3 regions of the Thauera chlorobenzoica genome follow, and region 2 is predicted to be linked to each of the others. Evidence: predicted binding sites of a transcription regulator. Region 2 holds the regulator's gene; each other region holds the start of a gene.
The links. Region 2 encodes FNR, which switches genes on or off when oxygen is low (the NO sensors DNR and NnrR bind a similar motif). Its sites were predicted from a motif close to TTGANCTAGNTCAA; they were not measured.
Positions count from the first base shown of each region.

Region 1: the regulator FNR is predicted to act here: its motif matches at 5,005-5,018, upstream of Tchl_RS11365 (OmpW/AlkL family protein).
Region 3: the regulator FNR is predicted to act here: its motif matches at 4,747-4,760, upstream of coxB (cytochrome c oxidase subunit II).

Region 1 covers NZ_CP018839.1:2,452,630-2,462,351, reverse strand. The annotation lists gene Tchl_RS11385 (YgiQ family radical SAM protein) at 1-1,205, opposite strand, end outside; gene Tchl_RS17980 (hypothetical protein) at 1,399-1,818, opposite strand; gene Tchl_RS11375 (hypothetical protein) at 2,000-3,100, shown strand; gene recJ (single-stranded-DNA-specific exonuclease RecJ) at 3,097-4,809, shown strand; gene Tchl_RS11365 (OmpW/AlkL family protein) at 5,119-5,790, shown strand; gene sstT (serine/threonine transporter SstT) at 5,892-7,130, opposite strand; partial or broken gene Tchl_RS11355 (L-serine ammonia-lyase) at 7,273-8,223, opposite strand; gene Tchl_RS11350 (LysR substrate-binding domain-containing protein) at 8,241-9,179, shown strand; gene Tchl_RS11345 (TRAP transporter large permease) at 9,209-9,722, opposite strand, start outside.
Region 2 covers NZ_CP018839.1:3,467,243-3,476,964, reverse strand. The annotation lists gene ccoG (cytochrome c oxidase accessory protein CcoG) at 1-701, shown strand, start outside; gene Tchl_RS16220 (FixH family protein) at 703-1,212, shown strand; gene Tchl_RS16215 (hypothetical protein) at 1,265-1,501, shown strand; gene Tchl_RS16210 (universal stress protein) at 1,577-2,020, opposite strand; gene Tchl_RS16205 (MBL fold metallo-hydrolase RNA specificity domain-containing protein) at 2,148-3,557, shown strand; gene Tchl_RS16200 (Crp/Fnr family transcriptional regulator) at 3,707-4,390, opposite strand; gene Tchl_RS16195 (SirB2 family protein) at 4,483-4,863, shown strand; gene fnr (fumarate/nitrate reduction transcriptional regulator Fnr) at 4,900-5,640, opposite strand; gene hemN (oxygen-independent coproporphyrinogen III oxidase) at 5,780-7,171, shown strand; gene Tchl_RS16180 (sulfite exporter TauE/SafE family protein) at 7,364-8,071, shown strand; partial or broken gene Tchl_RS16175 (MerR family transcriptional regulator) at 8,174-8,503, opposite strand; gene Tchl_RS16170 (heavy metal translocating P-type ATPase) at 8,576-9,722, shown strand, end outside.
Region 3 covers NZ_CP018839.1:669,605-679,326, reverse strand. The annotation lists gene Tchl_RS03335 (SURF1 family protein) at 1-174, opposite strand, end outside; gene Tchl_RS03330 (cytochrome c oxidase subunit 3) at 287-1,162, opposite strand; gene Tchl_RS03325 (DUF2970 domain-containing protein) at 1,231-1,458, opposite strand; gene Tchl_RS03320 (cytochrome c oxidase assembly protein) at 1,455-2,048, opposite strand; gene Tchl_RS18090 (cytochrome oxidase small assembly protein) at 2,045-2,158, opposite strand; gene ctaD (cytochrome c oxidase subunit I) at 2,164-3,684, opposite strand; gene coxB (cytochrome c oxidase subunit II) at 3,834-4,664, opposite strand; gene Tchl_RS18255 (Na/Pi symporter) at 5,041-5,481, shown strand; gene Tchl_RS03305 (Na/Pi symporter) at 5,403-6,638, shown strand; gene recQ (DNA helicase RecQ) at 6,759-8,606, shown strand; gene Tchl_RS03295 (FKBP-type peptidyl-prolyl cis-trans isomerase) at 8,668-9,018, opposite strand; gene msrA (peptide-methionine (S)-S-oxide reductase MsrA) at 9,054-9,623, opposite strand; gene Tchl_RS03285 (translocation/assembly module TamB domain-containing protein) at 9,647-9,722, opposite strand, start outside.

The DNA of each region.
Region 1 (9,722 bases), 1.0 Mb from region 2:
ATCTCGCGGATGATCGACTCGTGCGAGCGGCTCTGGATGATGCGGCCCTCGTGCTCGGTGATCGAGCAGAAGGTACAGCCGCCGAAGCAGCCGCGCATGATGTTGATCGAGAACTTGATCATGTCCCAGGCCGGGATGCGCGCCGCGCCGTAAGACGGGTGCGGCGCGCGCGCGAAGGGGCGGCCGTAGACGAAATCCATCTCTGGCGTGGTCAGCGGCACGGGCGGCGGATTGATCCACACGTCGCGCGCGCCCGGGCCTTCGCCGTGGCGCTGCACCAGCGCGCGCGCATTGCCGGGGTTGGACTCGAGGTGGAAGGTGCGCGAAGCGTGGGCGTACATCACCGCGTCGTCCTTCACCTGCTCATACGACGGCAGGCGGACCACCGTGCGCCCGCGCCGGGCACGGCGCGCCGCCAGGCGTCGTGCAATGCGCTCGGCCGCGGGCACGACGCGCACCGGCTGGGCGCCATCGGCGGCGGGCCCGGGCGCGGCCGCCGCCGGTTCCATCGCGTAGGGATCGGGATGGGCGTCGATGCGGCCGGGTTTGTCGAGTGCGAGCGAGTCGATCTCGACCCAGGGCTCGCCATCCTCGTCTGCCGGCAGCCAGCCCGGCCTGACCATGAAGGCGGTGCCGCGCAGATCGCGGATCGCCGCGATCGGCTCGCCCGCCGCGAGGCGGTGGGTGAGCGCCACCAGGGCGCGCTCGGCGTTGCCGAACAGCAGCAGGTCGGCCTTGGAATCGGGCAGCACCGAACGCCGCACCTTGTCCGACCAGTAGTCGTAGTGGGCGATGCGGCGCAGGCTGGCCTCGATGCTGCCGATGACGATGTTGGCCTCGGGAAAAGCCTCGCGCGCGCGCTGCGCATACACGGTGACGGCGCGGTCGGGGCGGCGGCCGGCTTCGGCATTCGGCGTATAGGCGTCCTCGGAGCGGATCTTGCGGTCGGAGGTGTAGCGGTTGACCAGCGAGTCCATGTTGCCGGCGGTGATGCCGAAATACAGCCGCGGTTTGCCCAGCGCACGGAAGGGCTCGGCCGAGTGCCAGTCGGGCTGGCTGAGGATGCCAACGCGAAAGCCGTGGGCCTCAAGCAGGCGCCCGACCAGGGCCATGCCGAAGCTGGGGTGGTCGAGATAGGCATCGCCGGTGACCAGGATGACGTCGCAGGCGTCCCAGCCGAGCGCGTCCATCTCGGCGCGGGACATGGGCAGGAAGGGCGCGGCACGGTGGCCGGGGACGGCAAGATCGAGAACGTCCGAGCCGCCGGCGTCGCCCGGAAGCTGCACCGCAGCCGGTGAACCGGGAACGGGAGAGGAAGCCGAGGAGCTTGATTTCATGGTGGCCGCTATTGTATCGGCGCCCCCCGCCAATGTATCGCCCCTCTTCTCCAGGCCATCATCAGCCGATGCCGTGGCGCCGCATCCACTCCCGGAACGCGGCATCGACGGACGCATCGGCGCCTGCGTCGAGCCCCGCCGCCGGCCCCTCCGCCGCCTTCGGCCCGTCTCCGCCAGCCGCCCCGGAGCCCCGTGGCTCGCCGCCGCGCGCCCTTCTCCGTTCGTGCAGCGCCGCCACCGTGCGCAGCTGCACGAGCTGCAGCAGCATGTTCTCGACCAGCGCATGCGCGGCGATCGCCGCCATCATTTCCAGCCGGTCCTCGAGGAGCAGGCCGCAGGCCGCCAGGCGCGCATCGATTTCACAGAAATGGCTGGCCATCAGCCGCCGTGCGTACTGTGCATCGATCGCCACGGCACCGAAATCGAGCGGCGTTTCGGCTTCGATCTCGGCGATCAGTGCGGACAGGTGTTCCGGGCTCATGGCCTTTCCTCCTCGATCAACCCCGTTTTTCTTCGACAGGCTGGCGGACACTCGGTTGCGCCAGCCCCGGCCTTTCGCTCCGGAATCCACCATTCCCGCGCGCGCACCCGGACCTGGCGCCTCGCCGCAGCGCGGCAGGCACGCATGCTAGACTCGCGCCGCTTCCCACCCTGTTCCCCTAATGCCGATCCAGCTCCTGATTCCCGGCCTGTTGTGGCCGTCCGCCAGTCTCGTCGGCCCCGCCAGCGGCCTGGCCTTGCCCGGACTGGAGCGCCTGCTCGGCCTCGGGCGCTGGCGGATGCACGACTTCGAGCCGCTCGAGCGCCAGCTCGCACGCCGCTTCGGCCTGCCCCCGGACAAAGACGGCGCGCCCTTGCCACTGGCCGCGCTGCGCCGCCTGGGCGAAGCCGGCGGTCACGCCGTCGATCCTCGCCATCGTCCCGACGCAGACGCGGTGTGGCTGTGCGCCGATCCGGTGAACCTGTCCTTCGCCCGCGAACACCTGCTGCTGAACAGCTTCGCCGAAGACGAACTCGACGCCGCCGAGGCCGCGGAGCTGGTCGCCGCACTCAACGACAGCTTCGCCGATCTCGGCCACTTCGAGGCCTGTGCCCCAACGCGCTGGTACCTGCGCCCGGCCGCAGCGGCGCGGGTGAAGCTGTACCCGCTCGACGACGTCGTCGGCCGCCCGGTGAAGCACTTCCTCCCCGAAGGCGAAGACGCCCGCCAGTGGCAGCGCGTGATGAACGAAGCGCAGATCGTGCTGCACAATCATCCGCTCAACCGCGTCCGCGAAGAAACCGGCCGGCGCGCGGTCAACAGCCTGTGGCTGTGGGGTGCGGGCGCCCTGGCGGCACAGCCGCGCGCGCCCCTGCCCGGCGTGCAGGCGAGCGCGCCGCTGTTCGCTGGCCTGGCGCGGGCAGCAGGCCTCAAGCCCGCCCCGCTGTGCCTGGAAACCGCCCTCCGCGGCGGCACCCTGGTGATGCTCGACACTTTGCTCCGTGCAGCACAGCAGCGCGACGTCGACAGCTGGCGTGCCGGCCTCGAGACGCTCGAGCGCGACTGGTTCGCTCCCCTTGCCGCAGCCCTGGGCCGTGGCGGTATCGATGTGCTGCACCTGAGCGCGCCGGGCGACCACGGCACCCTGGAACTCGACGTGCGCGCCCGCGACCGCTGGAAATTCTGGTGCAAGCCCCATGCCTTCGGCGCCCTGCTCAAGACCCTAGCCCCGCTCCCCGACCCGCCGCTTTCCGGCGCAGCCTCCGCCCCCGCCTCCCGATGAGCCTCACCCTCCGCATCCAGCCCCGCGCCGTGCCACAGCGTGCCTTCGACCGCCTCGCCGACGCCGGCCTGCATCCGCTGCTCGCCCGCCTCTACGCCGCGCGCGGCATCACCCGCGCCGACGAACTCGACACCGCGCTGAAGAACCTGCTGCCGCCCGAGGCCCTCAGAGGCACCCGCGAAGCGGCGCAGCTGCTCGCCGACGCCATCGAGGCCGGCGCGCGCCTGGTCATCGTCGCCGATTACGACTGCGACGGCGCCACCGCCTGCGCGGTGGGCATGCGCGCGCTGCGCGCCTTCGGCGCCGACGTGCACTACCTGGTGCCCGACCGCATCACCCTTGGCTACGGCCTCACGCCGGCGATGGTGGAGATTGCCGCGCGGCTCGAGCCCGACGTGCTCATCACCGTCGACAACGGCATCGCCAGCGTCGAAGGCATCGCCGCCGCGCGCGCCCACGGCATGGCCACGGTGATCACCGACCACCACCTCCCCGGCGACGTCCTCCCCGAGGCCGACGTCATCGTCAATCCGAACCAGCCCGGCTGCGACTTCCCGAGCAAGGCGCTGGCCGGCGTCGGCGCGATGTTCTACACCATGCTCGCGCTGCGCGCCGAGCTGCGCGAGCGCGGGGCGTTTGCCGGCGGCAAGGAGCCCAACCTCGCCGCGCTGCTCGACCTGGTCGCGCTCGGCACTGTCGCCGACGTCGTCAAGCTCGACCGCAACAACCGCATCCTCGTCGCCCAGGGCCTCGCGCGCATGCGCGCCGGCCGTCTGCAGCCCGGCATCCGCGCCCTGTTCGCGCTCGCCGGGCGCGACCCGGCGCGCGCCAGCACGACCGACCTCGGCTTCATGATCGGCCCGCGCCTGAACGCCGCCGGGCGGCTGTCGGACATGAGCCTGGGGATCGAATGCCTGGTCACCGACGACCCCGGGCGGGCGATGAACATCGCCCAGGAGCTCGACCGCCTCAACCGCGAGCGCCGCACGATCGAAGCCGGCATGCAGGAAGAGGCGCTCGCGCGGCTGGCCGGCTTCGACGCTGATGCGGGTGCCGGTGGCCGCGCCACGATCGCGCTGTTCGAGCCCGACTGGCACCAGGGCGTGATCGGCATCGTTGCCGGCCGCATCAAGGAACGCCTGCACCGGCCGACGATCGCCTTCGCCCGCGCCGCCGACGGCGAGCTCAAGGGTTCCGGGCGCTCGATTCCCGGCCTCCACCTGCGCGACGCGCTCGACCTGGTGACCAAGCGCCACCCCGACCTCATCCTGCGTTTCGGTGGCCACGCCATGGCCGCCGGACTGAGCATCCGCGAGAGCGAGCTGGCGAACTTCGACGCCGCCTTCGAGGAGGTCGTCGGCGAGCTGATCGCCCCCGCCGACCTGCAGCGCCGCGTCGACACCGACGGCAACCTCGAGTCCGGCTATTTCGCCCTCGATGCGGTGCGCATGCTGGAAGCGGAAATCTGGGGCCAGGACTTCCCTGCCCCACTGTTCGACGATGTTTTCCGCGTCGAGCGCCAGCGCCTGCTCAAGAACCGTCACCTGAAGCTCGAGCTGTCGCGCAACGGCATCCGCCATGAGGCGATCCGCTTCAACCACGCCGACGGCGCCGCCGCCCAGATCCACGCCGCCTACAAGCTCGGCATCAACGAGTACAACGGCGTCAGCAGCGTGCAGCTGCTGCTGGAGCACTTCGAGCCGGCCTGAACGCACCACGGCGCCGCAACGGCGCCCTGCATCGCGCGCTCGCCTCCGCATTCCCCGTATCCACCTCCCGGCCGGCCATCTCATGGCCCGCCGGGTTTCGCCCGTTTTTCCATCACATTGCGTCGCAGCATGACTAAAAATCAGTCATTGCAGCAAAAAACATCGAAACATGATGCACTGCAAAATGTTTATTTGTTGATCCAGATCAATGTTTGACGCCATTGAACATTGATTTGGATCAAATCCAGACTTTCCTGACGTCATAGCATCAGCGGGACCGAATTTTTTCACCCGCTCAGGAAGTCCGAAATGAAAACAGGCGCCCTTCTCTCTTCTGCCCTTGCGCTCACCCTCGCCAGCCCGCTCGCGATGGCGTACCAGGAAGGCGATTTCATCGTGCGCACCGGCGCCGCGGTGGTCGCCCCGCAGGACGACAGCTCTGCCGTCCAGGTCAACGCCAGTGCGGTGCCCGGCAGCAAGGCGACGATCGACAACAACACCCAGCTCGGCCTGACCCTGAGCTACATGCTGACCGATCACGTCGGCATCGAGCTGCTCGCGGCCACCCCATTCAAGCACCAGGTCAAGGTCTCCGGCATCGCCCCCGGCATCGACGGCAGGCTGGCCGAGTTCAGGCATCTGCCGCCGACCCTGTCGCTGCAGTATTTCCCGCTGGCGCCGGACTCGAAGTGGCAGCCCTACATCGGCGCCGGGATCAACTACACCCGGTTTTTCGACGAAGACTTCAGCCGCGCACAGCACGCCAACGGCTTTTCCAGCCTGGAACTGGACGCGTCCTGGGGTCTGTCGCTGCAGCTCGGCACCGACTACATGATCACCGACCGGGTGATGGTCAACGCCGCGCTGTGGTACGTGGACATCGACACCACTGCCACCGCCAGGCTCGGCACCGACAAGGTCGCGGTCGATGTCGATGTCGCCCCGTGGGTGTTCATGGTCGGTCTCGGCTACCGCTTCTAAGCGCTGCGCCGCAGGAGTGGCGGCGGTTCAGGCCGCCAGCGCCTCCGGCAGGCACCGGCGTAGTTGCCGCTGGCGAAGTGTTGACTCGCTTGCATGAGGGCTCAGGCACGATCCAGGTTCAGCGCCTCGCCGGTCGCCGCGGCACTGGCGGCGGCGGTGAACAGCACGTCGGTCGAGGAGTTGAGCGCGGTCTCGGCCGAGTCCTGCACCACGCTGATGACGAAGCCGATCGCCACCACCTGCATCGCCACGTCGGCCTCGATGCCGAACAGCGCGGTCGCCATCGGGATCAACAGCAGCGAACCTCCGGCCACGCCCGACACACCGGCGGCGGCGAGCGAGGACACGATGCACAGCAGCAGCGCGGTGGGGAAGTCGACCGGGATGCCGAGGGTGTGGGCGGCGGCCAGCGTCATCACCGAGATCGTGATCGCGGCGCCGGCCATGTTGATGGTGGCACCGAGCGGGATCGAGATCGCGTAGGTGTCCTCGTGCAGGCCCAGACGACGGCACAGCTCGAGGTTGATCGGGATGTTGGCCGCCGAGCTGCGGGTGAAGAAGGCGGTGACGCCGCTCTCGCGCAGGCAGGCAAACACCAGCGGATAGGGATTGGTGCGCAGCTTCCAGAACACGAACAGCGGATTGACCACCAGCGCGACGAAGAGCATGCAGCCGACGATCATCAGCAGCAGCTGCCCATAGCCGAGCAGCGCATCGAGGCCGGCTTCGCCCAGGGTCGCAGCGACCAGGCCGAAGATGCCGAGCGGGGCGAAGCGGATCACCACATGCACGATCTGCGACACCGCACCGGCGAGGTCGTTGAGGACCTTGCGCGTACCTTCACCGGCGTGGCGCAGCGCGATGCCCAGCCCGATCGCCCACGCCAGGATGCCGATGAAGTTGGCTTCCATCAGCGCCTTGACCGGATTCGAGACCGCGCTCAGCAACAGGTTTTTGAGCACGATCAGGATGCCGCCCGGCGGGGTGCCGGAGGCCGCCGGCGCGTCGAGCACCAGCGTGGTGGGAAAGGCGAAGCTGGCGAGCACCGCGACCAGCGCGGCGGCGAAGGTGCCGAGCAGGTAGAGGACCAGCACCGGGCGGATGTGGGTGGGCTGGCCGTGCTTGTGGTTGGCGATCGCCGCCGCCACCAGCACGAACACCAGGATCGGCGCCACCGCCTTCAGCGCGGCGATGAAGAGATCGCCAAGCAGGGCGACCGACTCGGTCGCGCCGGGCGCAATCAGCGCCAGGGCGACGCCGAGGACCAGACCGATGGCGATCTGGGAGATGAGGCTCATGCGCAGCACGCGCTGGAAAACCGTGGGGGTGGCGGTGGTCATCGGGGGGTCTCCTCGTGGATGACGTTGTGGTCAGGGATGCCGGGGCGGGGGTCGTCCCGGCGCGGCGGAGATGCGCCGCGCACGGGCCGAGGTGAAGCGGCTGCGCTGAATCGGTGGGGGGTCGTGTTCCATCAGGCCGCGCTCAGCACTCCGGGAAGCTGACCGCGAGGCCGCCGCGCGAGGTTTCCTTGTACTTGTCGAGCATGTCGCGGCCGGTGTCGCGCATGGTGCGAATCACCTGGTCGAGCGACACCGTGTGCGCGCCGTCGCCGCGCAGGGCGAGCTGGGCGGCGTTGATCGCCTTGATCGAAGCCATCGCGTTGCGCTCGATGCAGGGCACCTGCACCAGCCCGCCGACCGGGTCGCAGGTCAGGCCGAGGTTGTGCTCGAGGCCGATCTCGGCAGCGTTCTCGACCTGCTCGGGGGTGGCGCCGAGCACCTCGGCGAGGCCGGCCGCCGCCATCGCGCAGGCCGAGCCGACTTCGCCCTGGCAGCCGACCTCGGCGCCGGAGATCGAGGCGTTCTTCTTGCACAGCACGCCGACCGCGGCGGCGGCGAGGAGGAAATTTTCCACGTCGCGCTCGTCGCTGCCGGGCATGAACTTCATGTAGTAGTGCAGCACCGCCGGGATGATGCCGGCCGCACCGTTGGTCGGTGCGGTGACGACGCGGCCGCCGCCGGCGTTCTCTTCGTTGACCGCGAGCGCATAGAGATTGACCCAGTCGAGCGCCGTCATCGAGTCGCTGATCATGTTACCTCCGCGGGCCTGCCCGCTGAGCTTGCGATACAGCGCGGGCGCGCGCCGGCGCACGTTGAGCCCGCCGGGGAGCACGCCCTCGTGGCCGACGCCGCGCGCCACACAGGCACGCATCACCTCCCAGATGCGCAGCAGCGCGGCGCGCGTCTGGGCCTCGCTGCGCCAGGCGGATTCGTTGGCGAGCATCAGCTCGCTGATGCGCAGGCGATGGCGGCGGCACTGGGCGAGCAGCTCGGCGCCGGTGTCGAAGGGATAGGGCACGGCGAGCTCGGCCTCGGTCGAGGCGCCCGACTGCGCCTGCGCCGCGTCGACGACGAAGCCGCCGCCGACCGAGTACGAGCGCACCTTCCCAGATCCACACCCGGCTGCGCGTCTTCCTCGCCGTCGCGCGCCACCTGTCCTTCACCCGTGCAGGCGAGGAACTGAACATCACCACCGGCGCGGTCAGCCAGCAGATCAAGCTACTCGAGGACTGGCTCGGCCAGCGCCTGTTCCGCCGCCTGCCGCGCCGCCTCGAGCTCACCGACGCGGGCAATCGCCTGCTCGCCGCGGTCGATCCGGCCTATGCCGCGGTCGAGCTGGCGATCGGCCGCCTGCGCGGCGGCGCGCTCAGCGGGGTGGTGCGGGTGCGCACCCTGCCCTCCTTCCTTGCCACCTGGCTGGTGCCGCGGCTGCCGCGGCTGATGCGGCGCTTTCCGCAGATCGAACTCCAGGTGGTGGCCGAGGACAGCACCTATTCGCTGCGCGACGGCGAGTTCGACCTCGCGATCGACCTCAACGACGGCAGCTATCCCGGCTTCCAGAGCGCTGTGCTGCTGGAGGAGGAGATCTTCCCGGTATGCTCGCCGCTCCTGCTCGAGGGGCGGCCGCCGCTGCAGACCCCCGACGACCTCGCCCACTACCCGCTGCTGCACGACATGACCGCCTGGCGCGGCAGCCCGCCCTATGCCGAGTGGGAGCGCTATCTGAAGGCGATCGGTGCGCCCCAGGTCGAGGTGCGGCGCGGCTACATGTTCAACCGCAACCACATCACCATGCAGTGCGCGATCGCCGGCATGGGGGTGGCGATCGCGCGCCGCACGCTGATCACCGACGAACTCGACAGCGGCCGCCTGGTGGCGCCCTTCGCGCAGTCGGTGTGCACCGGCAAGCGCTACTGCGTCATCCACTCCGCCGGCGCGCTCGCCGACCCGCGCGTGGCTACGGTGCACGACTGGCTGGTGGCCGAGGCGCGCGCGGCGGAGCTCGCCGCGCAACCGATCGAAAATCCCCCGCTCGCGCGCGGCGACTGAAGCCTGCCGGCCGCGGGCACGAGGGCTCATCAACCGATCATGTGCCCCGGCAGCCAGGTCACCAGGCCGGGGAACAGGTAGAGCAGCACCACCGCCAGCACCATCAGCAGGAAATAGGGCAGCGCATAGCGTGCGATCACCGCCATGTCGCGCCCGGTGAGGCCCTGCAGCACGAAGAGGTTGAAGCCCACCGGCGGGGTCACCTGCGCCATCTCCACCACCACCACGACGAAGATGCCGAACCACAGCGGGTCGATCCCGGCGGCCTGGATGGTCGGCATCAGCACCGCCATCGTCAGCACCACGATCGAGATGCCGTCGAGGAAGCAGCCGAGCAGCACGTAGAAGATCGCCAGCGCCACCAGCAGCATCGCCGGGCTGAGGCCGAGGGCGCCGATCCACCCGGCGAGGTGGCGCGGCAGGCCGATGTAGCCCATCGCCAGGGTCAGGAAGGCCGAGCCGGCGAGGATCAGCGCGATCATGCAGTACAGCCGGGTGGCACCCAGCAACGCGGCAAGGAAGCTCGCGCGGTTCAGGGTGCGC
Region 2 (9,722 bases):
CCTACGACGAGGAGCGCGGCGAGCCGCGCGGGGCGCGCAGGAAAGGCATCGATCCGAAGGCGGTGGGCAAGGGCGACTGCATCGACTGCGGCATCTGCGTCCAGGTCTGCCCGACCGGGATCGACATCCGCAACGGCCTCCAGTACGAATGCATCGGCTGTGCGGCGTGCATCGACGCCTGCGACCAGGTCATGGACAGGATGAACTACCCGCGCGGCCTGATCCGTTACTCGACCGAAAACGCCGTCAAAAAGCACTGGGGGCGCAAGGAAATCGCCGCTCACGTGTTTCGCCCGCGGACCCTGATTTACGGCGTCATCCTCGCGCTGCTCTGCGTCGCCTTCGTCTGGGGACTGGCGGTGCGCGATCCCTTGCGCGTGGACATCATCCGCGACCGCGCCTCGCTCGGGCGCGAGATCGAAGGCGGCTTGATCGAGAACGTCTATCGTTTTCAGGTGATGAACATGACCGAGGCGCCGCGTACCTTCCACCTCGAAGTGTCCGGCCTGCCCGGCGCGCGGATCGGCAGCGGAGAACGGGTCGAGGTCGCACCGGCGGCGACCGGCGCGCTCACCGTACAGGTGCTCGTGCCCTACGATGCCGGCCAGCCCGGCGCCAATCCCGTCGCCTTCCGCATTACCGCCGAGGACGATCCGGGACTGAGCCTCGAAGAACGAACGACCTTCCTGATTCCGCGTTGAGATGAATACGACCTTGACTCAAAAGACTCCTCCGCCCTGGTACCGCCAGGGCTGGCCGTGGTTCCTGATCGCCTTTCCCGCGATCGCGGTGATCGCCGGCGTGATCACCTTCGTGATCGCGGCGAAGACCTTCGATGGCATGGTGGTGGACGACTACTACAAGGAAGGGCGGGCCATTGTGCACACCATCGAGCGGGTCGAGCGCGCCCGCGAGCTTGGCCTGATCGCCGCCCTGCAGGTACGCAGCGAATCGATCCGCATCGAAATGGGCGCGGCACTTCCCGCCGATGTGCCGCAGCGGATCGTCCTGACCATCGTCCATCCGACGCGCGGGGGGCAGGATCAGTCGCATGTCCTCAGTGGAACAGCGGGCGTGTTCGAAACCGGGTTGAAAACCCTGGCCACGGGACGCTGGCTGTTCGTGATCGAAGACGAGGCGCAGCACTGGCGCATGAGCGGATCGGCCTACCTGCCGACCGAGTCGGCAATCACGATTGCTCCGGATGCGTGACTTCCGCGGTGCGAGCACGCCGGGATGACGCAAACGACGAGAGGGAGGTCCGATGCAAAAGTGGATACAGGTGCTGTGGCCCTCATTCCTGGTTGCGGCCATCGCTGAAGCGGTTTTTTTTCTCGTGATCGATCCCCGCACGCTTTACCTGTTCGGCGAACCCGTCGACTTCGGGCCGGTCGCGACCTATTCGATCGCCTTCTTCTGCTTCTGGCTGGTCTGCGCGGCCTCGAGCCTGGGCACGGTCTTCCTGCAGCGCTCTGCGCGCCAGATCAACCGCAAACGATAGCCCGCCGGCATCGAAAACAGGGCGGAATCGCCCCGTGCCGGAGCCATTCCGCCCTGCGCTGTGGGTGCCGGCTGGTCAGCGGCAGACCAGAACCGGGGTCTTGCTGTGGGTGAGCACTTTCTGCGTTTCGCTGCCGAGCAGCAGGCCGGCGATGCCGCGGCGCCCGTGCGAGGCCATGAAGATCAGGTCGCAGCCGTGGCGGTCCGCGGCGTCGATGATGGCCTCGTAAGGGACTTCATTGACCAGGGTGTCGGTGTCGGCCGAGACGCCTGCGGCATCGGCCGCCTGTTTTGCCTTCGAGAGGATGCCCTCCGCTTCGGCGGCGGCCGACTTGGCGAACTGCTCCGGAGTGGTGGGATCGATCAGGGCACCTTCGCCGTAGATCGGCATCGGAAAGTCGGGCTGCGCGTAAAAGAAGGTGATTCTCGCTCCCGCCTCCTTGGCGAAGGATACGGCGCGAGCGGCCGTGGCTTCGGAGAGGGCGGATCCATCCGTCGGTACGAGGATATGCTTGAACATGGCGAGGCGTCCCATTGGGTTGTTGGTGCTTCGATTATAGCGACGGGCAGCGGTTTGCAATGATTGACGAGGATCAAACACGCATACGATCGACTGCCGCACAGTCCCTTCCAACAGAGGTGCGGACATGAAACTCACTTTTTATGGGGCAGCCGGCGAGGTCACCGGTTCCTGCCTGCGGGTAGACCATGAGGGCGGGAGCTTCCTCGTCGATTGCGGTCTGTTCCAGGGCGGGCGCGAGGCCGATCGCAAGAATCGGCAAGCCCTCGATTTCGACCTGCGAGGGATCGATTTCGTCCTCCTCACCCACGCCCACCTCGATCACAGCGGGCTGGTACCCCGGCTGGTGGCGCTCGGCTACAAGCGCTGCATCTACGCTACCGCGGCCACTGTCGATCTGCTCGGCGTCATGCTGATGGACTCGGCCCACATCCAGGAAAAAGAGGCCGAATGGGCCTTGCGCAACGCCCGTGCGCGCAAGGCCCGACGCAGGGTGGAGCCGACCCCACTGTATACCGTGGAGCAGGCGCGGAGCAGCCTGGGGCGCTTGCGTGCGGTTTCCTACGATACGCCGTACGAGCCGGGGCCAGGGGTGCGCTGCCGTTTTCGCGATGCCGGGCATATCCTGGGCTCCGCCGTGATCGAGATCGAGATCGACGTCGGGGGGCATACCCGCAGCCTGGTCGTGTCCGGCGACCTCGGCCAGCCGATGCGTCCGGTGCTCCACGACCCGACCCCGATTCGCCGCGCCGACTACCTGTGCATCGAGTCCACCTACGGAAATCGCGCCCACCGCTCCTTCGATGCTACATGCGTCGAACTCGCCGCCATTTTGCGCCATACCCTGCAGCAGGCTGGCGGCAATGTCATCATCCCGGCCTTTGCCGTCGGCCGCACCCAGGAAATGCTGTTCGTGCTTGCCGAACTCGTGCGCTCGGGGCGCATCGAGCGGCTCGATGTCGTGGTCGACTCGCCGATGGCCGCCGCGGCGACCCAGTTGACGGTTCGTCATGCCGACCTGTGGGACGACGAGACTCGCGAGTTGTACGCCTGGACACAGCGCAACACGGACCGCTTCCGGCTGCGTTTCGTCCAGGACGTCGAGGAGTCGATGGCACTCAACAGCGTCGGTGGCGGGCTGGTGATCATCTCGGCCAGCGGGATGTGCGACGCCGGGCGCATCAGGCACCATCTGCGCTACAACCTCGGCCGCCGCGAATGCGCGATTGTCATCACCGGCTTCCAGGCGGCGGGCACCTTGGGGCGGCGTCTGGTCGATGGCGCACGCCAGGTCAGCCTGTTCGGCGAGCGCATCACGGTGCAGGCGCGCATCCACACCATCGGCGGTCTGTCGGCGCACGCCGACCAGCCTGCGCTGCTGAACTGGTTGCGCCATTTTGAGGCGGCGCCGCGCAGGACTTTCATCGTGCATGGCGAGGCCGAAGCGGCGGCGGCGTTCGCCGTCGCTGCCGAACACGAGCTTGGCTGGCCCGCCCTCACGGTGGCCGAGCCGCTCGTCCCCTACCTTCTGGGTTGATCGCCTCACCGGGTGGAGGGGGCGCCGCGATGAGCGATGAAGGGTACTGCAGCGGGCGCAGCGTGGAAGCGGGGGAGTCGCCGTCGCTCCTGCACGCGCGCGCGGCAAGAAGCCGGGCGCAGCGCCGGCCGGTGGGTGAGGTTTCGCGCTCAGGCGTTGTAACGCGCCAGGCGGGCAGGGTCGTGCAAGGTGATGCGCTTGCCCTGCACACTGATCAGGCCGACTTCGCTGAGGTCGTGAAAGATACGCGACAGGGTTTCAGGGGTGAGGTTGAGGCGGGACGCAATCACCTGCTTGCTCGTCGGCAGCGAAATTTCGCAGGGTTCGTCACTGTCGGCGACCTGGAGCAGATAGCCGATCACGCGCTGCATGCTCGAGCGCAGCGAATAGGTTTCGACGTCCTGGATCAGGCCGTGGAGCCGGATCGACAGGCCGGCAAGGAGCTTGCTGGCAAAGGTCGCATCCTGTTCGATCATCTCGCTGACCACCGCCTGGCTGACATGCACCAGCACGGTATCGGCAAGGGCTTCGGAAAACACCGGGTAGGGGTGGTTCATGAACATCACCGCCTCGCCGAAACTTTGCATCGGGCCGATGATTTCGACGACCTTCTCGGTCCCTTGGGACGACGAGAAGGCCAGCTTGACCTGGCCCGACACCACGAAGTAGAAGCCGTGCGGCTGGTCTCCGCGCTGAAACAGCACTTCGCCGCGCGAGACGTGGCGTTCGCGGGTGTAGCGCGAAACGCGCTCGATGTCGGTGTCGGACAGTTCGCTGAACAGCGGGATGCGTCTGAGCAGGGCGGGTATGTCGAGCGGGGCATGGGGGGGCATCGGCGGGCTCTCCGTATCGAGGCGCAATTTTAATCGAGGCCGGGGCGCGGACTCGCACCGGAGCTCGGGTTTCTTTCGTTGAAAGGGGACGGATGTACTACACAATCAAGCATCTTCATGTGACCTGCGTCGTACTCAGCGCAACGGGCTTTCTGCTCCGCGGGCTGTGGATGTTTACCGGCAGCCCGCTGCTTCAGCGGCCATTGACCCGGGTGCTGCCCCACGTTGTCGACAGCCTGTTGCTGCTCAGTGCGATCAGCCTCGCGATCATGATCGGGCAATACCCGTTTGCGGCCGACTGGGTCACGGCGAAAGTCTTCGGGCTGATCGCCTACATCCTCCTGGGCACCGTGGCGCTCAAGCGCGGCAGAACGCCGGCGGTGCGGACCACCGCCTTCGTCGGTGCGCTGCTGGTGTATGCCTGGATCGTGTCGATCGCCATCACCAAGAACATGGCGGGGTTCTTCGCCTGAGTCCGGGCGGCGGGAAAACCTCCCCGCCGGCAGCGCTCAGCGCGCGCCTGGCTGGTGCTGGATGAGGCTCTTCAGCCGTGCCGGCTCGAGCAGGCGGACGTGCTTTTGCTGCACGGCGATCAGGCCTTCGTCCTGGAAACGCGAGAACGCGCGCGACACCGTTTCCAGTTTCAGACCGAGGTAGGAGCCGATCTCTTCCCGCGTCATGCGCAGGTTGAACTCCTGGGCGGAGAAGCCGCGCGCGGTGAACCGCTGCGACATGTTCAGCAGGAAGGCCGCCAGGCGCTCCTCGGCCCGCATTGAGCCGAGCAGCATCATCACCCCGTGATCGCGCACGATCTCGCGGCTCATCACCTTGTGGAACTGCAGCTGCAGCCCTTCGACCTCGTGCGACATCTGCTCGAGCTTGTCGTAAGGGATCACGCAGACTTCGCTGTCTTCGAGCGCGACCGAATTGCAGGAATGGACCTCGGTGCTGATCCCGTCCAGGCCGAGGATCTCGCCGGTCATCTGGAAGCCGGTGACCTGCTCGCGGCCGTCTTCGAGCAGCACATCGGTCTTGAACGAGCCGGCACGGATGGCGTAGATCGCCTCGAACGGGTCACCCGCGTGGTAAAGGTTGTGCTGGCGCTTGATCTTGCGTCGCGCACCGACGAGCTCGTCGAGGCGGTTCAGCTCGCTGTTGGACAGCCCGAAAGGCAGGCACAGCTCCACCAGATTGCACTGCGAACAGGCAGACTTGAGTCCGCTTACGGTAATTGGCACTGTCGCCCTCATCTGCACGATAATCCGGCCTCCCCGACAAATGACCCCGATGGAGACCCCGGGCGCCCGGCATTCCACACCCGTTGACCCACGTCAACCAAAAAAATCAGGCGTTCTGCCATTGTTCGTCACACACAGCAGCAGCTAGATCATGAAAAGCCAGAACGAACTCCTCTTCGATCCGCAACTGATCCGTAGATTCGATATCAACGGGCCGCGGTATACCTCTTACCCGACAGCGGACCGCTTCGTCGAGGCCTTCAACGCCGACGCACTGAAGGCCTGGCTGGCAAAACGGGCCATCGGCGGGGTAAGCAGACCGCTTTCATTATACTTCCACATCCCGTTCTGCAACACGATCTGCTACTACTGCGCCTGCAACAAGATCATCACCAAGGATCACGGTCGTTCTGCCAAGTATCTGAAATACCTGGCTAAAGAAATCGAAATGCAGGCTGCCTGCCTTGAGGGCAGCCGGCAGGTGACGCAGCTTCACCTGGGTGGAGGCACCCCGACCTTCCTCTCGCACGACGAGATGCGCGAGCTGATGGCTTCGGTGCGCGAGCATTTCACCCTGGTGCCCAACGGCGAATACTCGATCGAAGTCGATCCGCGCAAGGTCGATTTCGATACCGTCAAGCTGCTCGCCGAGCTCGGCTTCAACCGCATGAGTGTCGGCGTGCAGGATTTCGCCGAGGATGTGCAGCGGGCGGTCAACCGTGTGCAAAGTTTCGAGGAAACCCAGCTCGTCATCGATGCCGCGCGCCAGACCGGGTTCAAGTCGGTCAGCATGGACCTGATCTACGGCCTGCCCAAGCAGAACGTGATCAGTTTCAACCGCAGCCTCGAGCAGGTGCTGCAGATCTCGCCCGATCGCATTTCGCTCTACAGCTACGCCCACCTGCCCGGGCTGTTCAAGCCGCAGCGCCGCATCCATTCCAGCGACATGCCCAGCGCCGACACCAAGCTGCAGCTGCTGCAGCTGGGCATCCGCCGCCTCACCGAAGCGGGCTACGTCTACATCGGCATGGACCACTTCGCCAAGCCCGATGACGAACTCACCGTGGCCCAGCGCCAGGGCCGCCTGCACCGCAACTTCCAGGGCTATTCGACGCAGGCCGAGTGCGATCTGCTCGCCTTCGGGGTGTCGGCGATCGGCAAGATCGGCCCGGTTTATGCGCAGAACGTCAAGACCCTGGACGAGTATTACGACGCCCTCGACCGCGACGAGCTGCCGGTGCTGCGCGGCATCGAGCTGACTGCCGACGATCTGCTGCGGCGTTCGATCATCCAGGCGCTGATGTGCCACTTCGAGCTGTCGATGCAGTCGATCGAGATCGCCCATCTGGTCGATTTCCGCGATTACTTCGCCGAAGAGCTCGCCGACCTGAAGGAAATGGAAAAGGCCGGGCTGGTGAAGATCGAGGGCGACTGGATCACCGTACAGCCGGCCGGTCGCCTGCTGGTGCGTGGCATCGCGATGGTGTTCGACCGCTACCTGCGCGCCGACCGCGAGCGCGCACGCTACTCGCGGGTGATCTGACCCCGCCCTTCGCATCGACTGCCGGGGCGGCAGGCGGCCGACACGGGCCGGTCATGCGGGGCGGAAGCAGCGGTTGCGGGGCGTTGATTCCGCCGCTTCAGCGAAGCGAAATCGGGCGGGCAGGATGCTGCACTGCGGCGTAAAATGCCGCTTCAGCCATCCCTGAGACGCCTGCCCCATGCCCCGTGTGCCATGCCCGATACCGGCTATTTCGCTGTCTTTCTGATCGGCCTGCTCGGCGGCACGCATTGCGTGTCGATGTGCGGCGGCATCGTCGGCGCCCTCACCCTGCAGCTGCGCTCGCCGGGCAGCAAGCCGCAATGGTCGCTGCATCTGGCCTACAACCTCGGCCGCATCGCCACCTATACGGTGCTGGGCGGGCTGGTCGGCGCGCTCGGGTCGGTCGGCATGGTCTACGACGGTATGCTGCCGGTACAGATGACGCTGTACGTGCTGGCGAACCTGATGCTGGTCGCGCTCGGCCTCTACCTCACCGGCTTCACCCGCCCGCTGGCTCCGCTCGAGCGCGCCGGCCATGTCGTGTGGCGGCAGATCAAGCCCGCCACCCGCCGCTTCCTGCCGGCGCGTTCGGTGCGGCAGGCCTTGCCCCTTGGGCTGCTGTGGGGCTTCATCCCCTGCGGGCTCACCTACTCGATCCTCGCCACCGCCCTGGTGAGCGGCTCAGGCGCGCGCGGTGCCGGGCTGATGCTGGCGTTCGGCCTGGGCACGCTGCCCAACCTGCTGCTGGCGGGGATGCTGTTCCTGAAGTTCCGCGCGTTCACCCGCAGCAGCAAGGTGCGCCTGGCTTCCGGCCTGCTCGTGCTCGGCTTCGGCCTGTTCGGCCTGTACCACGCGCCCACCCTCGGTGGCGCTCTGTGGCGCGGTATTGTCTGCCTGTGAGCCTGCCGCAGCGGCTGACACATGGTCCCCTGACAGTGCGCGCAGGATCGGGCAGGGGGTAGCGGCGTCGCTGTGGCGGCAGCACTGCACCAGTTCGGCGAGCGCGTCGCGCATCTCCTGCAGCTGGCGGATGCGGGCTTCGATCAGCCCGATCTTGGCCTGGGCGGCGGCGCGGGCGCGCTCACGGTCGGTGTCGGCGTTGAGCGCCAGCAGGCCGTCGATTTCCTCGAGCGAGAAACCGAGCTGCTGGGCGCGGCGGATCGCCCGCAGGCGGGCGAGTTCGGCCGTGCCGTAGGCACGGTAGGCGCCGCGCGCGGGGGCCGGCTCGGCGAGCAGGCCGCGGCGCTGATAGTAGCGGATGGTCTCGACGCCGACCCCGGCGGCCCTGGCCAGGGTGCCGATGGTGAACGTCGGTGCGACATTCTGGTCCATGGATGTTGACTCCGTACTTCGGTACGGGGTTTACACTGCGCGTCATCGATCATCCGCGCAAGAGGGGCCGCCATGTCGCACGCCACGCTGAACCTGCCGCCGCACGCCACGCCGGTGCCGGCCGCTGATTCCCTGGAACTGGCCATCACCGGGATGACCTGTGCCGCCTGCTCGAGCCGGCTGGAAAAGGTGCTCAACCGCCTGCCCGGGGTTCAGGCCGCGGTCAACCTCGCCACCGAACGCGCCATCCTGCGCTTCGCCCCTGGCGCCCTGAGCCTGGAGCAGGCGATCGCCGCGGTCGAGCGTGCCGGCTTCGGCGCGAGCGACGCCCGCCGGCTCGAGCGCGAGGCCGAGCGCGCCCGCCAGCACGCCGTGTGGCGCGTCGAGTTCAGGCATTTCTGGATCGCCGCACTACTCACCCTGCCCCTGGCGGCGCAGATGCCGGCGATGTTCGGTTTGTGGCCGGGGGGCGAGATCCACCACGACTTCGTCCCGCGCGGACTGCAGCTGCTGCTCGCCACGCCGGTGCAGTTCTGGATCGGGGCGCGCTTCTACCGTGGCGCGTGGGCGGCGGTGAAGGGCGGGGGGGCGAACATGGATGTGCTGGTCGTGCTCGGCACCAGTGCGGCCTACGCCTACAGCGTGTTCGTGACCCTTGCCGGTCGCCACGATCTGCACGTCTATTTCGAGGCCTCGGCGATGATCATTACCCTCGTGCTGCTCGGCAAGCTGCTCGAGGCGCGTGCCAAGGCGCGCACCACCGCGGCGCTCGACGCCCTGCTGCGGCTGCAGCCGAAGATGGCGCGCATCGAGCGCGACGGCGAAGTGGTCGAGGTTCCGGTCGAGTCCCTGCGCCCGGGCGACGCCTTCGTGCTGCGCCCGGGCGACGCGGTGCCGGTCGACGGCATCGTCGAGCGCGGTGAGTCGGCGGTGAGCGAAGCGATGCTCACCGGCGAGAGCCTGCCGATCGACAAGCGCGCCGGCGACACCGTGTTCGCCGCCACGATCAACGGCAACGGCCTGCTGCGCTGCCGCGCCACCGGGGTCGGCGCGCACACCCTGCTCGCCGGCATCATCCGCCTGGTCGAGCAGGCCCAGGGCTCGAAGGCGCCGGTGCAGCGCCTCGCCGACCGCATCTCGGCGGTGTTCGTGCCGGTGGTGGTGGGGATCGCGCTGCTGACCTTCGCCGCCTGGTATGCCGCCGGTGGCGACTTTCAGC
Region 3 (9,722 bases), 940 kb from region 2:
CGCGTCGGCCGGGGCGCTGCGTAGCGGAGCCTGCGCGGCGGCATCGAGCGCGGCCTGCAGCGCGGCCTTGTCCTGCGCGCGCCGCAGCTGCCAGTTGCCGAGCGCGACGGTGAGCGCGACCACCGCCACGCCCGCCAGCAGGGGAAGGCCGTGGCGCAGCCAGGCCCGCCCCATGCCGCGCCCCACTGCCCTCTTCCCTCCCCGCCGTCCCGCCGGGCCCCCGGACGGCAGTCCGCGGACGCCCGGCGTCGACATCGATGTGCCCCGGTGCCCGATCACAAGCCGCTCACAACCAATACACGACGACGAACAGGATCAGCCACACGACATCGACGAAATGCCAGTACCAGGCCGCAGCCTCGAAACCGAAGTGGCGTGCGGGGCTGAAATGCCCGGCAAATGCGCGACACAGCATCACGATCAGCATCAGCACGCCGATCGTCACGTGCAGACCGTGAAAGCCGGTGAGCAGGTAGAAGGTGGCGCCGTAGATGCCGCTGTCCAGCCGTAGCCCGAGCTCGCGCCAGGCGTGGCCGTACTCGTAGGCCTGCAGGCCGATGAACAGCAGGCCGAGGGCGATGGTCAGCGCCAGCCCGAGCTTGAGCTGGCCGCGCCGCGCCTGCAGCAGGCCATGGTGCGCCCAGGTCAGGGTGGCGCCCGAGCTGAGCAGGATCAGGGTGTTGAGCGCGGGAATGCCCCAGGCCCCCACCGGTGTGAACGGGTCGGCGCCGCTGGGCGTGTACGGCCCGGCGGTGGGCCAGGCGCTGGTGAAGCCGGGCCACAGCAGGGCCTCGTTGGCACCCGCGGCGAGCCAGGGCACGGCGAGCACGCGGGCGTAGAACAGGGCGCCGAAGAAGGCGGCGAAGAACATCACTTCGGAGAAGATGAACCAGCCCATCGACCAGCGGAAGGAGCGCCCCACCCGCCGCCCGTAGAGGCCGGACTCGGATTCGCGCACGACCTGCCCGAACCAGCCGAACAGCATGTAGACGAGAACCGCAACGCCGCCGAAGAACAGCCACGGCCCGGACGCCACCCGGTTCAGCCACAGCGCCGCACCGGCGCCGAACAGCAGCAGCGCGAGCGCGCCGATGATCGGGTAGGTCGACGGCGCAGGAACGAAATAGCGCTCCGCCGAGTGCATGCTGGAAGCCTGGTTCATGATCTGCTCTCCGTTGCGTTCCCCGTTTCCCTGTCGGCCCCGCCAGCCTGTCCGCCCCGCCGCGCCGCCTACGCGGCTCCGGCACGCGCAAGCACCCACTGCACGATCGCCACCAGGCCGAGGACGAAGGCCAGCCCCACCAGCACCCCGGCCACGACCACCGCCCTGGGGTCGAGCTGCGCTGCGTCCTCATGCCAGGCGCGGCGCTTGCGGATGCCGACGAAGGACCACAGCACCGCACGCAGCGTCGCCCAGAACCCGGCGCGGCGCGGCGGCGGTGCCTCCCCGCCACTCATGTCGCCCCCGGCGCGTTCACCGCGGCGGAGGTGCTGCGCCCCTGCAGCATGAAGAAGGTATAGGACAGGGTGATCACCCCGATATCGTCCGGCAGCGCCGGATCGACGACAAACACCACCGGCATGGTCCGCACTTCGCCCGGCGCCAGGGTCTGCTGGGTGAAGCAGAAGCAGTCCATCTTGTTGAAGTAGCGCGCCGCCCGCTGCGGGCCGTAGCTCGGCACGGCCTGGCCGGTGACCGCCACCGCGCCGGGGTTCGACACTTCGTAGTCGACGTGCACCAGCTGCCCCGGATGGACCTCGATCGAGCGCTGCAATGGCTGGAAGCGCCACGGCAGGTCGTGCAGGTTGGCGTCGAACTGGACGAGGATGCGGCGCCCGGCATCGACCTGGGAATTTCCCGCCGCCGCGCGCGCGCCCTGCTCGGCCTCGGGGCGGAGGAAGTTGTTGATCCCGGTGACTTCGCAGATCTGTTCGTAGAACGGCACGAGCGCGAAGCCGAAGCCGAACATCACCACCGCCGACACCAGCAGGCGCAGCAGCAGGCGGCGGTTGTCGGCAGCGCGGCGATCGCGGGCGGGGGCGTTCATTGGCCGAAGACCTTGTACTTGAGGATGACGAGGACGAAGAAGGCGGCAGCCACCGCGGCGAGCATCAGCCCGGTGCGGCGGTTGGCGGTCCTGCGGTCGCTGGGGTGCATGATCTTCAGCGCACCAGCGGCGCGTCCTCGAAGGTGTGGTGGGGGGCGGGCGAGGGCACCGTCCATTCCAGGCCTTCGGCCCCTTCCCAGGCGCGGGCGGCGGCACGCTCGCCGCCGCGGATGCAGCGGATCACCACGGCGAGGAAGATCAGCTGCGACAGGCCGAAGCCGAAGGCGCCGATCGAGGCCAGCATGTTGAAGTCGGCGAACTGCAGCGCGTAGTCGGGAATGCGCCGCGGCATGCCGGCCAGGCCGAGGAAATGCATCGGGAAGAAGGTGATGTTGAAGAACACCATCGAGCACCAGAAGTGCAACCGCCCGAGGGTTTCATTCGGCATGTGGCCGGTCCATTTTGGCAGCCAGTAGTAGGCTCCGGCGAAGAGCGCGAACAGGCTGCCGGCGACGAGCACGTAGTGGAAGTGGGCGACCACGTAGTAGGTGTCCTGGACCTGGATGTCGATCGGCGCGATGGCGCAGATCAGCCCGGTGAAGCCGCCGATCGTGAACACGAAGATGAAGCCGGTGGCGAACAGCATCGGCGTCTCGAACGTCATCGCCCCGCGCCACATCGTCGCCACCCAGTTGAACACCTTCACCCCGGTGGGGACCGCGATCAGCATCGTCGCGTACATGAAGAACAGCTGGCCGGCGGCGGGCATGCCGGTGGCGAACATGTGGTGGGCCCACACCGCGAACGACAGGATCGCGATCGAGGCGGTGGCGTACACCATCGAGGCGTAGCCGAACAGCGGCTTCCTCGCGAAGGCGGGGATGATCTGGCTGATGATGCCGAACGCCGGCAGGATCATGATGTACACCTCGGGATGGCCGAAGAACCAGAAGATGTGCTGGTACATCACCGGGTCGCCGCCGCCGGCGGCGTTGAAGAAGTGGGTGCCGAAGTGGCGGTCGGTCAGGATCATGGTCACCGCCCCGGCCAGCACCGGCATCACCGCGATCAGCAGGTAGGCGGTGATGAGCCACGTCCAGCAGAACAGCGGCATTTTCATCAGGGTCATCCCGGGGGCGCGCATGTTGAGCACGGTGACGACGATGTTGATCGCGCCCATGATCGAGCTCACCCCCAGGATGTGGAGGGCGAAGATCGCCAGGTCCATCCCCATCCCCATCTGCACCGACAGCGGCGCGTACAGCGTCCACCCCGCGGCGGTGGCGCCGCCGGGGACGAAGAAGGACGCGAGCAGCAGGATCGCCGCCGGCGGCAGCAGCCAGAAGCTCCAGTTGTTCATGCGCGCGAAGGCCATGTCGGAGGCGCCGATCATCAGCGGGATCTGCCAGTTGGCGAAGCCGACGAAGGCCGGCATGATCGCGCCGAACACCATCACCAGGCCGTGCATGGTGGTGAGCTGGTTGAAGAACTCCGGCTGCACCACCTGCAGCCCGGGCTGGAACAGCTCGGCGCGGATCGTCAGCGCCATCACCCCGCCGGAGAGGAACATGACGAAGCTGAACACCAGGTACATCGTGCCGATGTCCTTGTGGTTGGTCGTCGTGATCCAGCGCATCAGGCCGCTGGGGCCGGCGTGAGGGGCGTGAGGGGCGTGAGGGGCGTGAGGGGCGTGAGGGGCGTGAGGGGCGTGCGGCAGGTCGTGCGGGGCGGCGGCCATGCGGAAATCCTCCTGTCGGATGGCGGCGGGGGCGGGCGGGGACGGATTCATCGCGGCGCCCGCGCCGCGTCCGCCAGCGCGCTCGGCACGGCGCGCTGCTCCCGCACCCAGGCGCGGTAACGCTCGGCCGACACCACGTGCACTTCGACCGGCATGAAGCCGTGGTCGCGTCCGCACAGCTCGGCACAGTTGCCACGGAACACGCCTTCCCGCTCGGCGCGGAACCAGGTGTCGCGGATGAAGCCGGGAATGGCGTCCTGCTTGACGCCGAAGGCCGGCACCCACCACGAATGGATGACGTCGTTGGCGGTCAGCAGGACGCGGATCTTCTTCCCGACCGGCACCACCAGCGGGTTGTCGACTTCCAGCAGATAGGTCTCGCCCTTGGGCGCGGCGCCCTCGATCTGGGCGCGCGGCGTAGCCAGGCTGGAAAGAAAGCGGATGCCTTCGCCCTCGCCCTGGAGGTAGTCGTAGCCCCACTTCCACTGGTAGCCGGTGGCCTTGATCGTGAGGTCGGGGTTGGAGGTGTCCTTCATCTCGATCACGGTCCTGGTCGCCGGCCACGCCATGCCGAGCAGGATCAGCACCGGCACGATCGTCCACGCGATCTCGACCGCGGTGTTCTCGTGGAAATTCGCCGCCACCGCGCCGCGCGACTTGCGGTGGCGGAACACCGCCCAGAACATCACGCCGAACACGCCGACGAAGATCAGCAGGCAGATCACCAGCATCAGGGTGTGGAGGTCGTGAATCTGCGCGGCGATCGACGTGACCGGCGCCGGGATGTTGTAGCGGGCGGGCAGATCCTGCGCGAGCGCCGGTGTCGCGGTCGCGGCCGTGATCGCGATCCAGCCTGCTGTGCGGCCTGCACATGTCATGGCATCACCCCCAAGTCCGCTTCGTTTTCGGCAGGTGCCAACGATGTTGCCATAGCGAAAAACATCGCCGCAACACGGTTTTTTGATAAAAGTCAATATCGTGCAGCGCACGATCTGCTAGCAGCCTCGAGCCGCAAGGCTTCGGCAGGGCGATTCGGGGTTTTCCCATGGGTTCGTTTGCTGCGCCGCAATATCCGTCTTTCCGGCTGCGCCACCGCCCCGCTCCACAATCGGCCGCGGCGGGATTACCCTTGTCGCACGCCACCCCTGGAGCCTTGCCCTGGACCCCGCCGCCCTCCCCCTTGCCGCTGTCGACGCCTTCGACGCCGCCGCCGCCCTCGCCGGGGGCATCGGCCTGTTCCTGATCGGCATGCACATGCTGACCGAAGGCCTCAAGCTCGCCGCCGGCCGCGCGCTCCCCGCCCTGCTCGAGCGCGGCACCGCGACCCCGGCGCGCGGCCTCGCCGCGGGCATGCTGATGACCGCGGCAGTGCAGTCATCGACCGCGGTGACGGTCGCCAGCATCGGCTTCGTCAACACCGGCCTGCTGTCGCTGAAGAACGCGATGTGGGTGATCTTCGGCTCCAACGTCGGCACCACGATGAACGCCTGGCTGGTGGCGGCGCTCGGCTTCAGCTTCAGGATCGACGCCTTCGCCCTGCCCTTCGTCGGCGTCGGCGCGGTGCTGATGCTGGCCGCGCGCAGCGTGCGCTGGGCCAGGCCCTGGCCGGCTTCGGCGTGCTGTTCCTCGGCATCGACGTGCTCAAGGACGCCTTCTCCGGCTTCGGCGCAACCATCAGCCTGCAGGACTACGTGATGCCGGGGGTGGCGGGCTGGCTGACCCTGGTCGCCATCGGCACCGTGCTGACGGTGCTGATGCAGGCCTCGGGCGCGGTGATCGCACTCATCATCACCGCCGCGCAGGGCGGGCTGATGTCGGTGGAGGCGGCCTGCGCGATGGTGATCGGCACCAACATCGGCACCACTTCGACCGCCATCCTGTCGGCGATCGGCGCCACCTCCAGCGCCCGCCGCCTGGCCGCCGCCCACGTCATGTTCAACCTCGTCACCGGCAGCGTCGCGCTGCTGATGCTGCCGCTGCTGATCGGCCTGCTCGGGCTGCTGCGCACATGGTTCGAGCAGCCGGCAACGCCCGCGGTGATGGTGGCGATGTTCCACACCGCGTTCAACCTCCTCGGCGTGCTGCTGATGGTGGCGCTGGCGGCGCCGATGCTGCGCTTGCTGTCGCGCCGGTTCCGCAGCCAGGAAGAGGAAATCGCCCGCCCCCGCCACCTCGACCCGCCTTCGCTGACCGTTCCCGACCTCGCCCTGCATGCGCTGCGCCAGGAACTGGGCCGTACCCAGTCCTTCACCACCACCGCGCTGACCGCCGCCGCCCGGGTTCCACCGGACGCGCCCTGGATCGAGCGCCAGGCATCGACCCTGGACGCCCTCGCCCCGGAGATCACCGCCTACATCGGCAAGCTCAGCGGCGCGACCCTGCCCGCGGCGCTGGTCGAAGCGCTCGCCCACAGCCTGCGCACGCTGCAATACCAGGAGAGCGCCGTCGCCGCCGTGCGCCAGGCCGGTAGCCTGGGCGCGACGCTGGGCGCGGCGCCCGGCGCTGCACTCGACGCCGCCGTCGCCACCTTCCGCCAGGCGGTGGCGGCGCTCGCCGCGAGCGCCGATGCGAGCCGCGGCGAATTCAGCGCCGCCGCGGTGGAAGTCCTGCTGGAAGAGGTCGAAGCGCACTACCAGGCGCTCAAGGAAGCGCTGCTGCTGCACGGCGCGCACGCCCGCATCGACATCGCCACCATGCAGGACTGGCTGCGCCTGGCCAGCCTGCAGCGGCGCGCCACCGAGCAGGTAGCCAAGGCCGCGCGCATGCTGGCGGTGCTCGACGGCGACCTGAGCCCGCAGCAGGCGGCACAGGCAAACGCCGTCGATGACGGCAATGGGCACCCCGAGAGCTGAGCGGGAATGGCCGAAATGCTTCGTCAGCAAGGCGGATGACATTTCCTGCGGCGCTGGCGGGCGCATTCGGCGGCCCCGGGAGCGGCCGGGATGCGCCGGGACAGCGCTAGAATGCGGTCCATGTTTGCCGACACCCCCTCCCCGCCGCCGGCCACCGGCGGCCGCGCCCAGCAAGTCCTCGCCCACGTTTTCGGCTATTCCGCCTTCCGCGGCGAGCAGCAGGCGATCGTCGAGCACGTCGCCGCCGGCAGCGACGCCCTGGTGCTGATGCCCACCGGCGGCGGCAAGTCGCTGTGCTATCAGATTCCGGCGCTGCTGCGCGAAGGCACCGCAATCGTGGTGTCGCCGCTGATCGCGCTGATGCAGGACCAGGTCAGCGCGCTGGTCGAAGCCGGGGTGCGGGCCGCGTTCCTCAATTCCAGCCAGGACGCCGACACCGCGCGCGCGGTCGAACGCGCAGCCTACGTGGGCGAGCTCGACCTCCTCTACGTCGCTCCCGAGCGCCTGATGACGCCGCGCTTCCTCGACCAGCTCGACCACCTGCGCGACACCGGCCGCCTGGCGCTGTTCGCGATCGACGAGGCACACTGCGTGTCGCAGTGGGGGCACGACTTCCGCCCCGAGTACCTGCAGCTATCGATCCTGCCCGAGCGCTATCCGGCGATTCCGCGCATCGCCCTCACCGCCACCGCCGACCGCCAGACGCGCGAGGAAATCGCCCGGCGCCTGAACCTCACCCACGCGCGCCGCTTCATCTCCAGCTTCGACCGCCCGAACATCCGCTACACCATCGTCGACAAGGACGACCCGCGCCGCCAGCTGCTCGCCTTCATCCGCGAGGAATGCCCGGGACAGGCCGGCATCGTCTATTGCCTGTCGCGGCGCAAGGTCGAGGAAACCGCGGCGTGGCTGTGCGAGCATGGGGTCAACGCCCTGCCCTACCACGCCGGCATGACGCAGGAGCTGCGCGCCGGGCACCAGACGCGCTTCCTGCGCGAGGACGGCCTGGTGATGGTGGCGACGATCGCCTTCGGCATGGGGATCGACAAGCCCGACGTGCGCTTCGTCGCCCATCTCGACCTGCCGCGCTCGATCGAAGGCTACTACCAGGAAACCGGCCGCGCCGGGCGCGACGGCCTGGCGGCGCAGGCGTGGATGGCGTGGGGCGCGCAGGACGTGGTCCAGCAGCGGCGGATGATCGACGAATCGGAGGCGAGCGAGGAATTCAAGCGCCTGGCGCGCAACCGCCTCGAGGTGCTGGTCGGCCTGGTCGAGGCCACGACCTGCCGCCGCCAGCACCTGCTCGCCTACTTCGGCGAGGACTCCGCCCCCTGCGGCAACTGCGACAACTGCCTCTCCCCGCCGCAGACCTGGGACGCCACCGAAGCCGCACGTAAGGCCTTGAGCTGCGTCTATCGCACCGGCCAGCGCTACGGCGCCGGCCACCTGATCGACGTGCTGCGCGGCGAACTGACCGACAAGGTGGTCGAGCGCGGCCACCAGGACATCACCACCTTCGGCATCGGCAGCGAACTCGACGAGAAGCGCTGGCGCACGGTGTTCCGCCAGCTGGTGGCGCGCGAGCTGGTCGCCGTCGACCACGAGCGCTACAACGCGCTGCGCCTGACCGACGCCGCCCGTCCGCTGCTGCGCGGCGAGACCGGGTTCCATCTGCGCCTGGAGCGCGAGCGCAGCCGTTCGCGCAGCCGGCGGCGCGCCGCTACCCCGATGGACATCCCGGGCGGCATTCCGACCACGCTCTTCGACCGCCTGCGGGCGTGGCGTGCGGCCACTGCGAAAGAGCGCAACGTGCCCGCCTACGTGGTGTTCCAGGACGCCACCTTGCGCGAGATCGCGATCGCCCGGCCACGCTCGCAGGGCGAACTGGCCGGGATCAGCGGCATCGGCGACCGCAAGCGCGAAGCCTACGGCGACGCGATCCTGGAGATCGTCGCCACAACCGGCTGAAGACGCCCACTGAAGACGCCCGCTGAACGCCCGCCGGGCAGGGCCGGACGGGCGGCGGGGCTTACAGCACCTTCAGCAGCTCGACTTCGAACACCAGAGTGGCGTTGGGCGGAATCACGCCGCCGGCGCCGCGGGTGCCGTAGCCCAGCTCGGGCGGAATGGTCAGCTTGCGCCGGCCGCCGACCTGCATGCCCTGCACGCCTTCGTCCCAGCCGCGGATGACGTGGCCGGCGCCGAGCGGGAAGTGGAAGGGGTCGTTACGGTCCTTGCTGGAGTCGAACTTGCGCCCGTCGGTGAGCCAGCCGGTGTAATGCACCGCGACCATCTTGCCTTTTTCCGCGGTGTCGCCGCTGCCGAGCTCGAGCTCTTCGATGACGAGGCCGCTGGCGGTGGTGGTGGTGGTCTGGGTCATGCCTGTTCTCCTGGGGGTGGTCGAGGGGGAGGATTCTACCTGTTGTGCTCGCCGCGGCGGCGGGCGGCAAAGTGCTCGCGGAACTTCGCGATCTTGGGCGCGACCACGTACTGGCAGTAGGGCTGGTCGCTGTTGCCGGCATAGTAGTCGTGGTGCTCGGGCTCGGCCATCCAGAACTTCGGCGCAGGCTCGACCCGGGTCGCGATCGCCTTCGGGAACAGGCGCTGCTCGCCCATCTCCTCGATCAGCGCGAGCGCGGTGTGGAGCTGCTCCTCGCGGGTGACGAAAATCACCGAGCGGTACTGCGGGCCGATGTCGTTGCCCTGGCGGTCGACGCTGGTCGGATCGTGGATCGCGAAGAAGATCTCGAGCAGCTCGCGGTAGCTGCGCCGCGCCGGATCGAACTCGATGCGCACGACTTCGGCGTGACCGGTGCCGCCGGCGCAGACCTGGCGGTAGTCGGGTAGCTCGAGGTGGCCGCCGCAGTAACCGGGGACCACGGTGACGACGCCTTCGACGTCCTTGAACACCGCCTCCAGGCACCAGAAGCAGCCACCGCCGAGGATCGCGGTTTCGAGTACGGGGTCTTGCCGGGTTTCGCTCATCGGGATGGACTCCATGCGTGGGTTCAGCGGAAAGAAAAACCGTAGCTCAAATCGAGCGCGGTGTCGGTGCCGCCGCGCGCGATCACCGACACCCGGCGC